2 regions of the Streptomyces sp. NPDC048560 genome follow, and region 2 is predicted to be linked to the other one. Evidence: riboswitches for the same ligand, from Rfam matches in the RefSeq annotation. Region 2 holds a riboswitch; the other holds the start of a gene.

Region 1 (7,767 bases), on a different contig from region 2:
CAGCCGATTCTGTTCCAACTGCGGCGCTCCGCTCAGGGGCGGAGTGCCGGAGCGTGCTTCGGAGACGACGTCGACCATCTCGATCTCCGGTCTCGAGGCGTACGAGGCGGAGGCGACGGGGCAGACCATGCTCCCGTCCCTGTCGCCGGAGGCCCAGGCCGCCGTCGACGCGCTCCCGGCGGGTTCCGCACTGCTGGTGGTGCGCAGGGGCCCGAACTCGGGCAGCCGCTTCCTGCTGGACAGCGACCTGACGACGGCCGGCCGTCACCCGCAGAGCGACATCTTCCTCGACGACGTGACCGTGTCGAGGCGGCACGTGGAATTCCGCAGGAACCCCGACGGCAGTTTCACGGTCGGGGACGTAGGCAGCCTCAACGGCACGTATGTCAACCGTGAGCGCATTGATTCCGTTCCGCTGACCAACGGCGACGAGGTCCAGATCGGCAAGTACCGGCTGGTCTTCTACGCGAGCCAGCGGGGCGTGTGACCCTCCCCCGGACCGTGTCCGGGGGACCCGCAGGAAGGTCCATGGTGCGAACATCCACGGGCGGTGCCGGTCACGGCACCGCCGCTGCGGACGAGCGAGCGATGAGCATCGGTACGGTGCTCCTCCGGCTGCGCGACGAGTTTCCCGAAGTCACCATCTCCAAGATCCGGTTCCTGGAGACCGAAGGGCTGATCGAGCCGCAGCGGACCCCTTCCGGATACCGGAAGTTCAGCGCCGCCGATGTCGAGCGGCTGGCTCAGGTCCTGCGGATGCAGCGGGACCACTACCTTCCCCTCAAGGTCATCAGGGGCCATCTGGACGCCCTGGCCCGGGGTGAGGACGTAGCCCTGCCCGCCGGGGGACAGCGTGATCCCGGCGACGGGCCCTGGGACGCCGATCCCGGCCGCGCGACAGCGGCCAGGGTCGGGCGGTCCGAGCTCCTCGCCGCCGCGGAGGTCACCGAGGACCAGCTCGACGAGTGGGAGTCCTACGGGCTGATCTCGACCACTCCCGAGGGCGCGTACGACGCCGAGATGGTCACCGTGGCAAGACTTGTGGCGGATCTGGGTCGATTCGGACTGGAACCCCGTCACCTGCGTGCCATGCGCGCTGCTGCGGACCGGGAGGCGGGGCTCGTCGAGCAGGTGGTCGCACCCCTGCGCCGGCACAGGAATCCGCAGACCAGGGCACATGCCGAGGCCACCGCGAAGGAGCTGGCGGAGCTCTCCGTACGGCTGCACTCCGCGCTCGTTCAGACGGCCCTCGGCATCCGGCTGCACTGACCCTCGGCGGAGCCCGACTACCCAAACATGGCGAGCACGTCCTAGGGTTGCTGTGTGAACGAGCTCGACGTTGTGGGTGTCCGGGTGGAAATGCCCTCCAATCAACCGATCGTGCTCCTGCGTGAAGTGGGAGGCGACCGGTACCTCCCCATTTGGATCGGTCCCGGCGAGGCGACAGCGATCGCCTTCGCCCAGCAGGGCATGGCTCCGGCCAGGCCCCTGACCCATGATCTCTTCAAGGATGTGCTCGAGGCCGTCGGCCAAGAGCTCACGGAGGTCCGTATCACGGACCTCCGCGAAGGGGTCTTCTACGCGGAGCTGGTCTTCGCGAGCGGAGTCGAGGTGAGCGCGCGGCCGTCCGACGCCATAGCGCTCGCCCTGCGCACCGGCACGCCGATCTACGGCAGTGACGGAGTGCTGGACGACGCGGGGATCGCGATCCCTGACGAGCAGGAGGACGAGGTGGAGAAGTTCCGCGAGTTCCTCGACCAGATCTCGCCGGAGGATTTCGATACCAACAGTCAGTGACCGTCCCTCAGGGGTGCTGTCAGCGCATCCGACAAGCCGTTCCCGTTGGCGAGTCACGGGAAACCACCCTCTGGGTGATTATCACTCGGCGTGCCGAGTGTGGCGATCGTTGACGCACCCCGAGTGACTGCCTACCTTCGAGATGGCAGGTCAAGGACGGAGGTCGGCGTGAGAAGCAGCGGCGACGGTACGGTGGCGGGCGGGCCGTATCCGCAGCAGGGCAGGGCAGCCGACCACACCATTCGGCAGCCGGTTCAACCGGTGGTGGCGGCGGACGGCGTAACGGCGGTGGGCGATATCGGCTACCGCGGCCCGACCGCGTGTGCGGCGGCGGGCATCACCTATCGGCAACTCGACTACTGGGCGCGCACGGGGCTGGTCGAGCCGAGTGTGCGCCCGGCGTACGGGTCGGGGACCCAGCGTCTCTACAGTTTCCGGGACGTAGTCCTCCTCAAGATCGTGAAGCGATTCCTGGACACGGGCGTCGCTCTGCAGAACATCCGCAGCACGGTCCAGCATCTGAGGGCCCGGGGATTCCAGGATCTGGAGCGCATGACGCTGATGAGCGACGGCGCGACGGTCTACGAGTGCTCATCGCCCGACGAGGTCGTGAAGCTCCTGCAGGGCGGCCAAGGCGTCTTCGGCATCGCCGTCGGCGTCGTCTGGCGGGACGTGGACGCGGCCCTGTCCCAGCTGCACGGCGAACGGGTCGACACGGGCGAGACACTGATCGGCAACAACCCCACCGACGAACTGGCCAGGCGGCGCAACCGTGCCGTGTGAGCGGAGGGACTGCCCGGTCCCGCAGGGGCGCCGGGCAGGCCGATTGTCAGTGGCATAGGGCAGCATCGACTGATGTGAGAGCCGCGCCCACCATCCTGCATCTGGACATGGATGCCTTCTACGCCTCCGCGGAGCAGGCGGCGAAGCCCAGCCTGCGCGGGAAACCGGTGGTCGTGGGCGGGCTCGGGCCGCGCGGGGTCGTGGCCACCGCGTCGTACGAGGCACGGCGCTTCGGGGTCCATTCGGCGATGCCGATGGCCCAGGCCCGCAGGCTCGCCCCCAACGCCGCCTACCTCGTGCCGCGCTTCACCCTGTACCGGACGGTGAGCGACCAGGTGATGGGGCTCCTGGGCCGGCTGTCGCCCCTCGTGGAGCCGCTCAGCCTGGACGAGGCGTTCGTCGACCTGGAGGCCGGCGGGGTCGCCGACGACGCCGCCTCGGCCCGCGAGATCGGCGAGCAGCTGCGCACGGCGATCAGGGCCGTCACCGGACTCACCGGTTCCGTCGGTCTCGCCGGGTCGAAGATGATCGCCAAGATCGCCTCCGAGGAGGCCAAGCCCGACGGGCTCGTACTGATCGAACCGGGCACCGAGAGGGAGCTGCTGGCGCCCATGTCCGTGCGCATCCTGCCGGGCGTCGGGCCGGCCACCGGAGACCATCTGCGACGGGCCGGTATGACCACCGTCCGTGACCTGGCCGATGCCGGTGAGGCGGAGCTCGTACGGCTGCTCGGAAAGGCGCACGGGGCCTCGCTGCACGTGATGGCTCTCGGGTACGACGACCGTCCCGTGGTGGCGGAACGCGATGCCAAGTCGGTGTCGGTCGAGGACACCTTCGACGTCGACCTGCACGACCGGGTGCGCGTCAGGACCGAGGTGGAACGGCTCGCGGAGCGCTGCGTGCGGCGGCTGCGCGCCGCGGAGAGGTCGGGGCGGACCGTCGTGCTGAAGGTGCGGCGCTACGACTTCTCCACGCTCACCCGCTCCGAGACGCTACGGGGCCCGACGGACGACCCCACCGTGATCAGGGAGGCCGCCGCGCGGCTGCTGGAGGCCGTCGACACCACCGGGGGCGTACGGCTGCTCGGAGTGGGCGTCACGGGGCTGGCCGACTACACCCAGGAGGATCTGTTCGCCCAGGCCGCCGACGCGCTCAGCGCCGCCTCGGACGTCGGGGCGGCCGAGGCGGCCGGTGGGGCGGAGGAGGCAGCGGAAGGGGCGGAGGAGGCCGCTGAGGAGACTCCTGAGCAGCTTTCCGCACGACGCTGGCCCTCGGGGCATGACGTACGGCACGAGACCTACGGCCACGGATGGGTCCAGGGCAGCGGCGTCGGGCGGGTGACCGTGCGCTTCGAGGAACCGGGCGACGCCCCGGGCCGGGTGCGCACCTTCCGCGTCGACGACCCGGAGCTCCGGCCTGCGGAGCCGCTGCCGCTCGTGAAGGACCCCGTGGACTACTCCTCCTGGCCCGCCAGCCTGCCGAAGTCGCGGTCGGGGGCCGGTTCCTCAGGAGGCGAGTCCAGACCGTAGTGGCGGTAGAGCTGCAGCTCCTGCTCCGGAGAGAGATGCCGTCCGACGCCGAAGTCCGGCGCGTCCTTGATCAAGGCGCGGTCGAAGGGGACGCGCAGCGAGTCCTCGACGAATTCGCTCGGCTCCAGCGGAACGAAGGCGTCCCTGCTGAAGAGCCCGGTACGGACGGCCGCCCACTCGGGCACACCGGTAGCGTCGTCGAGATAGACCTCATCCACCGTTCCGATCTTGGCGCCCTTGCGGTCGAATGCCTTGCGGCCGATCAGGCTGCGCGGATCGATATCGGTCTGCACGGTGCCTCCCACTGGTCGCAACAACTGAGGGTGGTCCCCCCATTACTCCACAAGCACCACGAAAGTGCAGATCGGGGGCGGCGGCCAGTCGAGACGGCGCGTCTGTGCCCGCTGGTACGCTGGCAGTGGCTGCTGACCCCGTGCGGGAGAGTCCTCCGGTGAACAGACCGGAGGCGCCGAAGGAGCAAATCCTCCCCGGAATCTCTCAGGCCCCCGTACCGCACGGTTGAGGTCACTCTGGAAAGCAGGACGGGACCCGTACGGGCACATGCCGGCACGGGACCCTTCCTCACCGACGGTGAAAGCCGGCTCGCCCCTGGGCGGCCGGTGAAGCTCTCAGGTCGAGATGACAGAGGGGGAGGCCGTTCGGGCAGCCACGCCGTGGTGCCCCTCGCAGGTCGTGACAGACCAGGAGGCCTCCATCATGACCCCCCGTCGCACTCCGCTCTCCCAGCTGGAGCAGGGCATTCCCTTCGAGCAGCGCCACATCGGGCCCGATGGCGAGGCCCAGGCGAAGATGCTCGCCCAGGTCGGCTACGGCTCCCTCGACGAACTCACCGCCGCCGCGGTGCCCGACGTGATCAGGAGCACCGAGGCGCTCCGGCTCCCCGCCGCCCGCACCGAGGCCGAGGTACTGGCCGAGCTGCGCTCCCTCGCGGACCGCAACCAGGTGCTGGCCCCGATGATCGGGCTCGGCTACTACGGCACCTTCACCCCGCCGGTGATCCTCCGCAACGTCATGGAGAACCCGGCCTGGTACACGGCGTACACCCCGTACCAGCCGGAGATCTCCCAGGGCCGCCTCGAGGCGCTCCTCAACTTCCAGACCATGGTCGCCGAGCTGACCGGACTGCCGACCTCGGGCGCCTCCCTGCTCGACGAGGGCACCGCTGCCGCCGAGGCGATGGCGCTGGCGCGGCGCGTCGGCAAGGTCAGGAACGGCGTCTTCCTCGTGGACGCCGACACCCTGCCGCAGACCATCGCGGTGATAGAGACGCGTGCCGAGCCGACCGGTGTCGAGGTCGTCGTGGCCGACCTGGGCGCGGGCATTCCCGCGGACGTCGCCGAACGCGGTGTCTTCGGCGTGCTGCTCCAGTACCCGGGTGCCTCCGGAGCCGTCCGGGACATCAAGCCCGTCATCGAGCAGGCCCACGAGCTCGGTGCGATCGTCACCGTCGCCGCCGACCTGCTGGCCCTGACCCTGCTCACCTCGCCCGGCGAACTGGGCGCGGACATCGCGGTCGGCACCACGCAGCGCTTCGGTGTGCCCATGGGCTTCGGCGGACCGCACGCGGGCTTCATGGCCGTACGTGAGAAGTTCGCCCGATCCCTGCCCGGCCGCCTGGTCGGCGTCTCCGTGGACGCGGACGGCAACAAGGCGTACCGCCTGGCCCTCCAGACCCGCGAGCAGCACATCCGCCGCGAGAAGGCCACCAGCAACATCTGTACCGCGCAGGTGCTCCTCGCCGTGATGGCCGGGATGTACGCCGTCTACCACGGCCCCGACGGGCTGCGGACGATCGCGCTGCGCACCCACCGCTACGCCACGATCCTCGCCGAGGGCCTGCGCGCCGCCGGTGCCGACGTGGTGCACGGCTCCTACTTCGACACGATCACCGTGCGGGTCCCCGGCAAGGCCGCCGGGATCGTCGCGGAGGCCCGTGAGCGTGGAGTGAACCTCCGGCTCGTCGACGGCGACTTGGTCTCCCTCGCCTGTGACGAGACCACGACCCGTTCGCAGATCGCCGCCGTCTGGGCCGCCTTCGGCGCCGAGGGCGACATCGAGGCGCTGGACGCGGCCGCCGCCGACACCCTGCCCGAGGGGCTGCTGCGGACCGACTCGATCCTGACGCACCCCGTGTTCCACCAGCACCGTTCCGAGACGGCGATGCTGCGCTACCTGCGCAAGCTGGCCGACCGCGACTACGCGCTGGACCGCGGCATGATCCCGCTCGGCTCCTGCACCATGAAGCTGAACGCGACCACGGAGATGGAGTCGATCACCTGGCCGGAGTTCGGCGCGCTGCACCCGTTCGCGCCCGCCGAGCAGGCCGAGGGCTACCTGACCCTGATCCGCGAGCTGGAGGAGCGCCTCGCCGAGGTCACCGGCTACGACGCCGTCTCCATCCAGCCGAACGCCGGCTCGCAGGGTGAGTTCGCCGGTCTGCTGGCGGTCCGCGCCTACCACCGTGCCAACGGCGACGACCAGCGCACGGTGTGCCTGATCCCCTCGTCCGCGCACGGCACCAACGCCGCGAGCGCCGTGATGGCCGGCATGAAGGTCGTCGTGGTGAAGACCGCCGATGACGGCGAGGTCGACGTCGTGGACCTGCGCGCGAAGATCGAGAAGCACCGCGACGAGCTCGCCGTGCTCATGATCACGTACCCCTCGACGCACGGTGTCTTCGAGGAGCACGTCGCCGACATCTGCGGCGAGGTCCACGACGCGGGCGGCCAGGTGTACGTCGACGGCGCCAACCTCAACGCGCTGGTCGGTCTGGCGAAGCCCGGCAAGTTCGGCGGCGACGTCTCGCACCTGAACCTGCACAAGACCTTCTGCATCCCGCACGGCGGCGGCGGTCCGGGCGTCGGCCCGGTCGGTGTGCGCGCACACCTCGCGCCCTACCTCCCGAACCACCCGCTCCAGCCCGCCGCGGGCCCGGAGACCGGTGTGGGGCCGATCTCGGCCGCTCCCTGGGGCTCGGCGGGCATCCTGCCCATCTCCTGGGCGTATGTGCGCCTGATGGGCGGAGAGGGCCTGAAGCGCGCCACGCAGGTCGCCGTGCTCGCCGCCAACTACATCGCCAAGCGCCTGGAGCCGCACTACCCGATCCTGTACAACGGCCCGGCCGGACTGGTCGCGCACGAGTGCATCGTCGACCTGCGGCCGATCTCCAAGGCCACCGGGGTCAGCATCGACGACGTGGCCAAGCGCCTGATCGACTACGGCTTCCACTCGCCGACCATGTCCTTCCCGGTGGCCGGCACACTGATGATCGAGCCCACGGAGAGCGAGAACCTCGCTGAGCTCGACCGTTTCTGCGACACGATGATCGCCATCCGCGGCGAGATCGAGAAGGTCGCTTCCGGTGAGTGGAGCGCGCAGGACAACCCGCTGGGCAACGCCCCGCACACCGCCGCGGCGCTCGGTGGCGAGTGGGAGCACGGCTACAGCCGCGAGGAGGCGGTCTTCCCGGCCGGTGTCTCCGCAGCCGACAAGTACTGGCCGCCGGTGCGCCGGATCGACGGTGCATTCGGTGACCGGAACCTCGTCTGCTCCTGCCCTCCGCTGGACGAGTACGACAACTGAGGCACGTGAGCGGTAGGACGTGACGCGGACATGCGTCGGGGCCGGTGCGGAGACT
Region 2 (7,767 bases):
GGATCATCATCGTGGCGTACACGATGATGGGCGCGACGAGGTTGGGCAGGAGCTCCTTGAAGAGGATGTAGATCCGTCCGGCCCCGAGGCTGCGGGCGGCGTCCACGTACTCGCGCTCGCGCAGCGACAGCGTCTGGCCCCGGACGACCCGGCCGACGTACGGCCAGCCGAAGAATCCGATGACCAGGATCATCACGAAGAGCCTGACGCCGGTACCGGTCAGGCCCAGCATCTCGTTCGGCATGACGGAGACCAGCGCGATGATGAACAGGAGCTGCGGGAAGGCGAGCAGCATGTCCATCACGCGGCTGATGATCGTGTCCAGCCAGCCGCCGAAGAAGCCCGCGAGCACACCGAGAACGGTGCCCAGCACGATGGCGACCACGGCGGAGGCGAAGCCGACGAGCAGCGAGACCTGGGCGCCGTAGACGATGCGGGCGAAGATGTCGCGGCCGCTGACCGGCTCGACCCCGAGCAGGTGCTCTGAGCTCATCCCGCCGAACGATCCGATGGGCGTGGAGAAGAGAGGGTCGATCAGGTCCTCGTGGCGCTCGTACGGCGACTGCCCGACCAGACTCGTGATCAGTGGCGCCAGCACGGCGACGAGGATGAGCAACAGCACCACGACGCCACCGCCGAGAGCCAGCTTGTCCCGCTTCAGGCGCTCCCAGGCGATGCGGCCCAGGGAGCGGCCCTGCACCGCCTTCTCCGGGACGCCGGCCTCGAATCCCGGCGTCGGGGCCGCTTCCGTTGTCGGCTCGTGAAGTGGTGCCGTCATCGTGCCAGGGACCCCTCTCAACCGGCGGTGGCCGGTACACACTTGCCGCTGTGGCGGCGTGATCAGTCCGTTTGTGTTCAGGGACGGAACATCCCTTGTTGCGGGAGTCTTCATCGGGGCCGCGACAGGTTGCCAGACTTGACGGTGAATGGATGCCTAACCGTGATGCACCAGGGCCGATCCGTTATCCGGACGCCCGTGAACGCCCCCCGGACGCCGGGAGGTTGACGTGGATTAGGGCACGGATCACCGCTTAGGCCCCGTTGGGTGGCACCGGACCACAGAGGGGCCGAAATGCAATTCGCCCCCCGAATGGGGGGCGAAACGCCTGGATGGGACGAACCGAGGGGCTCTAGAAGCCGCGCGGGGCCTGACCGGCGGCCGGGGGGTATCCGTAGCCGGGCGCGGCCGGCGGCTGTCCGGCCGGGGCGTGCGCCTCGCGGTCGTAGAACGGCCGGGAGTTGGCGCGGAGCCACATGGCGACGGGGTCGTACTCGTCGGACATGGAGACGGTGGAGACGGGCAGGCCGTCGGGGACCGTGCCGATCGACTGCTGCATCATCGCCCGCACGGCGTCGACGGACGGCCGGCCGGTGTCGTAGAGGTCGAGGCCGATCGCGAGGTACGGGACGCCGAGGGCGGGCTGCACCCAGGCGCGGCGCAGGGAGCGGACGGCCGGGGTGCGGTGGGCGTTCTGCGTGAGCATGGCGTAGAACTGCGGGATCTCGATGGCGGGCTCGGAGAGCCTCAGCGGTCCCGCCGGCATCCGGTCGAGGCCGGTGGCGATCCGGCGCAGGTCGAGCCAGGGGATGCCGACGCCGCCGCCCGGGGCGTGCGGGTTGAGCCAGATCCCCCAGCGGTCGGGGAACAGCGCGCGGGCGATGTCACGTCCGGTGACCAGCTCGTGGGCGCGGTTCCAGCCACTGGCGGAGAGCTCCTGGGCGGAGGTCACACAGGGGGCGTAGCCCAGCCCGTCGACCTCCATGTTCCCGTACTGGGCGTCGGGGGAGCCCGCGGTGCCGTGCCAGAGCAGCATCCAGACCCGGCCGTCGGTGAGTGCCTGGAGCAGGGCTTCGTACGCGTCGTAACGCCCGGGCGTCACCTGGCCCAGCATGTGCTCGATCTGCCCGGCCGCCGCGGTGCCTGACGCGCTCACCCTGGGTCCCGCCCCTCATCGATCCGCTGTGTCGCCCCGCCACTTCCGGGCATACGGGTGCGACCCCGCCATGCCATCAAACCAGCTTATGCCTCGCTTCTGACACCGACTTGACGGCGGTCGGTGTCCTTCGCGCCGCCGGATCAGTGTCCTTCGCGCCGGTAGAAGGGACGTACCTTCGCCAGCATCCAGTCCCCCACCGGGTCCTGCGCCACGTCCAGGAGCACGAGATTGACCGGCCAGGGCGGCTGGACCCGGCCGAGCGCGCGGCCGAGTGCGTCCATCGGGGCGCTCTGCCCCGCCCCGTCCCACGTGGCGAACTCGACGCCGACGAAGAGGACGGGGTCGCCGCCCTCGATGGTTGCGAGGGCCCTGCGGGCGGTGCTGACGACGCCGCTCGCCTGGAACTCGCCGGACACCGCGGCGAGGAAGTCGACCGGGTCCTCCTGCCAGTCGGGCTCGTAGAGCGTGACCCGGCCACCGCTGGCGGGCCCGTCCAGCGGAGTGCGCCCCGCCCGGCACAATTCGGCCACGGCGGGCGGCGGCAGGGGGAGGCCGACCGCGCCACCCGGATTCACCGCGATGCCGACCTGCGGGGGCAGCCCGCGGGCGAACTCGCGTGCGGGCGCCACGGCGAAGGAGAGGTGTGTGCCGACACACAGCAGGAACTGCGCCTCGGAGCTGTAGACGGGGACGTACGCCGCGCCGTCGATGTCCATCATCGGCAGGTCGAGGTCCGCGCTGGCGGGATTGCCGCCGTTGGGCAGCGGCACCCAGACCTGGCTCCGGCCGAGCACTTCGAGCAGCCGGCCGGCCGCTTCCGGGACGCCGAGGGAGGCGACCAGGACTTCTTCGAGCTCGTTGGCCGGCCAGCCATGGTGCGGCTGCGTCTCGAACGGCGCCGGATTGTCCACTGGTCCCCTGCTTCCCCTCTGGTCCTGCCTTGCGCCAGCGATCGTAGACGAGCGGCCCTCACCGGCCGGGCGGGAGACCTCAGGCCCGTTCGAACGTGATCCGGTCGAGGGCGTCCGCGGCCTCGCGGTCCAGCAGCACCGCCGAGGCGCATCCCGCCGGAAGCAGACCGGTCTCCGTGTCGCGCATCAGCCGGCCGACGGAGCGACGGTGCCGGGCGAAGGCGTAACCGGAGACTCCGCGTCCACGCTCGCGCTGGCCCTCCCTGGCCACCTCGGGGGTGACGTCGAGCAGGACGAGGTGCAGGATGCGGCCCCGGCGACGGGCGTCCCGGGCCAGCCAGCGCCGCACCCACGTCTGCGTGCCGCAGTCGTGGACCACGACGGACTCACCGGAGCGCAGGGCCCGCCAGAGCCCTGTGTAGTGGGCGGCCCTGACGAGCGGGCGGTAGAGGGCGTACGGGAGTAAACCGGGCAGGGCGCGGGCCCAGCGGTCCCTGGTGTCCTGGGAGTCGATCGCCCGGTCCGTCACCGTGCGGCGGATCAGGGTCGACTTGCCGCTGCCCGGCAGTCCCGAGACGACCACCACGTCGCCCGCGGCGAAGTCCAGGCTGCGCGGACCGCGCCCGTCCCGGCTGCGCAGGTCGCGCACCACGGGCGCGTGCGTGCCCAGTGTTCCGCTGCGGACGGGTACCGCCTGCTGCGGTGGCACCGCGCCGTGCGCGGCTCCCGCTGTCGTCGCGTAACGCTGCAACGTCGTCGCCTCCCCCTGTCCGGTGACCCACATCTGCCCAAGAAGTGTAAAGAAAAGGTAATGCGGCACAACCGGCTCACCCGCCCGTATCCGTCGGGACCGGACGCCCCACTCTCCCGCATGGCGTGCGATGATGACCCCGCCAACTGCATACCGGCCGTTTGAATCCGCGCGGGAGAGTTCCGGACACTGTGTGTGCCGGGCGCCGAAGGAGCAAGTTCCTCCCTTGAATCTCTCAGGCCCCGTACCGCGTGGATGAGGCAGATCTGAAAAGCGAGCCGTTCCGCGGCTCCACCCAAGGTGCAAGCCGACCTCTGTAGGGAAGACCCCTTCAGGGCCTCTCGGCGAACCTCTCAGGTTCCGATGACAGATGGGGAGGGATCGTCCTCTGTCGTCATGCCCTGGAGCCGTATCGATGAGCACTGCCCCGAGCACCTCCCCCCGCCACACCGCGCTGGACGCCCTGCACCGTTCGCTGGGCGCCACCATGACCGACTTCGCCGGCTGGGACATGCCGCTGCGCTACGCCAGCGAGCGCGACGAGCACAACGCCGTGCGTACGAAGGCCGGTCTCTTCGACCTGTCGCACATGGGTGAGATCACGGTCACAGGTGCGCAGGCCGTCGACCTGCTGAACCACGCGCTCGTAGGCAACATCGCCACGGTCGGCCTCGGCCGCGCCCGCTACACCATGATCTGCCGCGAGGACGGCGGCATCCTGGACGACCTGATCGTCTACCGCCTCGGCGAGACGGAGTTCATGGTCGTCGCCAACGCGGGCAACGCCCAGATCGTCCTCGACGCGATCACCGAGCGCGCCGCCGGGTTCGACGCCGTCGTGCGGGACGACCGTGACGCGTACGCGCTGATCGCCGTCCAGGGGCCGGAGTCCCCCGGCATCCTCAAGTCCGTCACGGACGCCGACCTGGACGGTCTGAAGTACTACGCGGGCCTGCCCGGCACCGTCGCCGGTGTCCCCGCCCTGATCGCCCGTACCGGATACACCGGCGAGGACGGCTTCGAGCTCTTCGTCGCCCCCGAGCACGCCGAGCAGCTGTGGAAGGCCCTGACCGAGGCGGGCGCCCCGGTCGGCCTGATCCCGTGCGGGCTCTCCTGCCGCGACACGCTGCGCCTGGAGGCGGGCATGCCGCTGTACGGGCACGAGCTGACCACCGCGCTGACCCCGTTCGACGCGGGTCTCGGCCGGGTCGTGAAGTTCGAGAAGGAGGGCGACTTCGTCGGACGCGAGGCCCTTCGGGCCGCCGCCGAGCGCGCCGAGACCGCTCCTCCGCGCAAGCTCGTCGGCCTGGTCGCCGAGGGCCGCCGGGTCCCGCGCGCGGGCTTCCCCGTGGTCTCCGACGGCAAGGTCGTCGGCGAGGTCACCTCGGGCGCCCCGTCGCCCACCCTGGGCAAGCCGATCGCCATGGCGTACGTGGACGCGGCGCACGCCACGCCCGGGACCGCCGGGGTCGGCGTCGACATCCGGGGCACCCACGAGCCGTACGAGGTCGTGGCACTGCCCTTCTACAAGCGTCAGAAGTGACCACAGCGCCTGAAGCGGCACCGGGGACATCCCGGGGCTCCCGGCGTGACGCAGTCGCGTCTCACACCGTAAGACCACCGTTCATCAGCACTCCCCCGCGTACAGGAGAATTCAGGTCATGAGCAACCCCCAGCAGCTGCGGTACAGCAAGGAGCACGAGTGGCTGTCGGCCGTCGAGGACGGTGTGGCCACGATCGGCATCACCGAATTCGCCGCCAACGCGCTCGGTGACGTCGTCTACGCCCAGCTCCCCGAGGTCGGTGACACGGTGACCGCGGGCGAGACCTGCGGTGAGCTGGAGTCGACCAAGTCGGTCAGCGACCTGTACTCGCCGGTCACCGGTGAGGTCACCGCGGCCAACCAGGATGTCGTGGACGACCCGTCGCTGGTGAATTCCGCTCCCTTCGAGGGCGGCTGGCTGTTCAAGGTACGCGTTGCGGACGAGCCGGAGGACCTGCTCTCCGCGGACGAGTACACCGAGTTCTCCGGCAACTGAGACCCAAGGGATCCCCTGATGTCGCTTCTCAACTCCTCCCTCCACGAGCTGGACCCGGACGTCGCCGCCGCTGTCGACGCCGAGCTCCACCGTCAGCAGTCCACCCTCGAGATGATCGCCTCGGAGAACTTCGCTCCGGTCGCGGTCATGGAGGCGCAGGGCTCCGTCCTCACCAACAAGTACGCCGAGGGCTACCCGGGCCGCCGCTACTACGGTGGCTGCGAGCACGTCGACGTCGTCGAGCAGATCGCGATCGACCGCATCAAGGCGCTCTTCGGCGCCGAGGCCGCGAACGTCCAGCCGCACTCCGGTGCGCAGGCCAACGCCGCCGCGATGTTCGCGCTGCTGAAGCCGGGCGACACGATCATGGGCCTGAACCTCGCCCACGGCGGTCACCTGACCCACGGCATGAAGATCAACTTCTCCGGGAAGCTCTACAACGTGGTCCCGTACCACGTCGACGAGACCGGCGTCGTGGACATGGCCGAGGTCGAGCGCCTCGCCAAGGAGTCCAAGCCGAAGCTGATCGTCGCCGGCTGGTCCGCCTACCCGCGCCAGCTCGACTTCGCCGCCTTCCGCCGCATCGCGGACGAGGTCGGCGCGTACCTGATGGTCGACATGGCGCACTTCGCCGGTCTGGTCGCCGCGGGTCTGCACCCCAACCCGGTGCCGCACGCCCACGTCGTCACGACCACCACGCACAAGACCCTCGGCGGTCCGCGCGGTGGCGTGATCCTGTCGACGCAGGAGCTCGCCAAGAAGATCAACTCTGCGGTCTTCCCCGGTCAGCAGGGTGGCCCGCTGGAGCACGTGATCGCGGCCAAGGCCGTCTCGTTCAAGATCGCGGCGGGCGAGGAGTTCAAGGAGCGCCAGCAGCGCACCCTGGACGGCGCCCGCATCCTCGCCAAGCGTCTGGTGCAGCCGGACGTCACCGAGGTCGGCGTCTCCGTCCTCTCCGGCGGCACGGACGTGCACCTGGTCCTCGTCGACCTGCGCGACTCCGAGCTGGACGGCCAGCAGGCCGAGGACCGGCTCCACGAGCTGGGCATCACGGTCAACCGGAACGCCATCCCGAACGACCCTCGGCCGCCGATGGTCACCTCGGGTCTGCGGATCGGTACGCCGGCCCTGGCCACCCGCGGTTTCCAGGCCGAGGACTTCGCCGAGGTCGCCGAGATCATCGCGTCGGCCCTGAAGCCGTCGTACGACGCGGACGACCTGAAGGCCCGCGTCGTCGCGCTGGCCGGCAAGTTCCCGCTGTACCCCGGCCTCAAGTAGGGCGTGCCCGGCGGATCAGGGCCGCGACCCCGGCCATGATCCGCCGGGTACGCCCCCGGCCATCCGCAGTTTGCACATCCGGTGGGGGCACCGCGCACACTGAAGAGTGAGCACGGTGCCCTCATCGCTGCCCCGCGCTCCGCGGGCCCGCCGGCCCGTCCCGCACCACCCGGCAGACAACGGCGTCTACCAACCCCTTTAGGAGTACTCCCGTGGCCATCTCGGTCTTCGACCTCTTCTCGGTCGGCATCGGCCCGTCCAGCTCCCACACCGTCGGCCCGATGCGCGCGGCGCGTATGTTCGCCCGCCGCCTGAAGAACGAGGGCCTGCTGGCCCACACCGCTTCGATACGGGCCGAGCTGTACGGTTCACTCGGCGCGACCGGCCATGGGCACGGCACCCCCAAGGCCGTCCTGCTCGGCCTGGAGGGCGAGTCGCCCCGCACGGTCGACGTCGAGGGCGCCGACGCGCGCGTCGAGGAGATCCGCTCCTCCGGGCGCCTCAACCTGCTCGGGATGCACGAGATCCCCTTCGACACCGACGAGCAGCTGGTCCTGCACCGCCGCAAGGCCCTGCCGTACCACGCCAACGGCATGACGATCTTCGCGTACGACCACGAGGGCGCCCCGCTCCTGGAGAAGACGTACTACTCGGTCGGCGGCGGCTTCGTCGTCGACGAGGACGCGGTGGCCGGGGAGAACCCGATCGTCCCGGATGACACCGTGCTCAAGCACCCCTTCCGCACCGGCGACGAGCTGCTGCGCCTCGCCCGCGAGACCGGCCTGTCCATCTCCTCCCTGATGCTGGAGAACGAGAAGGCCTGGCGCACCGAGGCCGAGATCCGCTCCGGT

What was found. A riboswitch is a leader RNA that binds a small molecule or an ion and turns the genes downstream of it on or off. The one in region 2 is predicted to bind glycine.
Region 1: it holds a riboswitch for glycine, as region 2 does, so the genes downstream of both, gcvP (aminomethyl-transferring glycine dehydrogenase) here and gcvT (glycine cleavage system aminomethyltransferase GcvT) in region 2, are expected to answer to the same signal.

The regions. Positions count from the first base shown of each region.
Region 1 covers NZ_JBEZIJ010000010.1:6,058-13,824, forward strand. Annotated here, with positions in the region: gene AB0C82_RS25235 (FHA domain-containing protein) at 1-487, shown strand, start outside; gene AB0C82_RS25240 (MerR family transcriptional regulator) at 529-1,269, shown strand; gene AB0C82_RS25245 (bifunctional nuclease family protein) at 1,324-1,797, shown strand; gene AB0C82_RS25250 (MerR family transcriptional regulator) at 1,966-2,580, shown strand; gene AB0C82_RS25255 (DNA polymerase IV) at 2,655-4,109, shown strand; gene AB0C82_RS25260 (PRC-barrel domain-containing protein) at 4,034-4,402, opposite strand; glycine riboswitch at 4,536-4,633, shown strand; gene gcvP (aminomethyl-transferring glycine dehydrogenase) at 4,827-7,712, shown strand.
Region 2 covers NZ_JBEZIJ010000001.1:261,118-268,884, forward strand. Annotated here, with positions in the region: gene AB0C82_RS01130 (ABC transporter permease) at 1-778, opposite strand, end outside; gene AB0C82_RS01135 (enhanced serine sensitivity protein SseB C-terminal domain-containing protein) at 1,131-1,934, opposite strand; gene AB0C82_RS01140 (enhanced serine sensitivity protein SseB) at 2,078-2,848, opposite strand; gene AB0C82_RS01145 (AAA family ATPase) at 2,928-3,632, opposite strand; glycine riboswitch at 3,762-3,859, shown strand; gene gcvT (glycine cleavage system aminomethyltransferase GcvT) at 4,015-5,142, shown strand; gene gcvH (glycine cleavage system protein GcvH) at 5,261-5,638, shown strand; gene glyA (serine hydroxymethyltransferase) at 5,657-6,916, shown strand; gene AB0C82_RS01165 (L-serine ammonia-lyase) at 7,129-7,767, shown strand, end outside.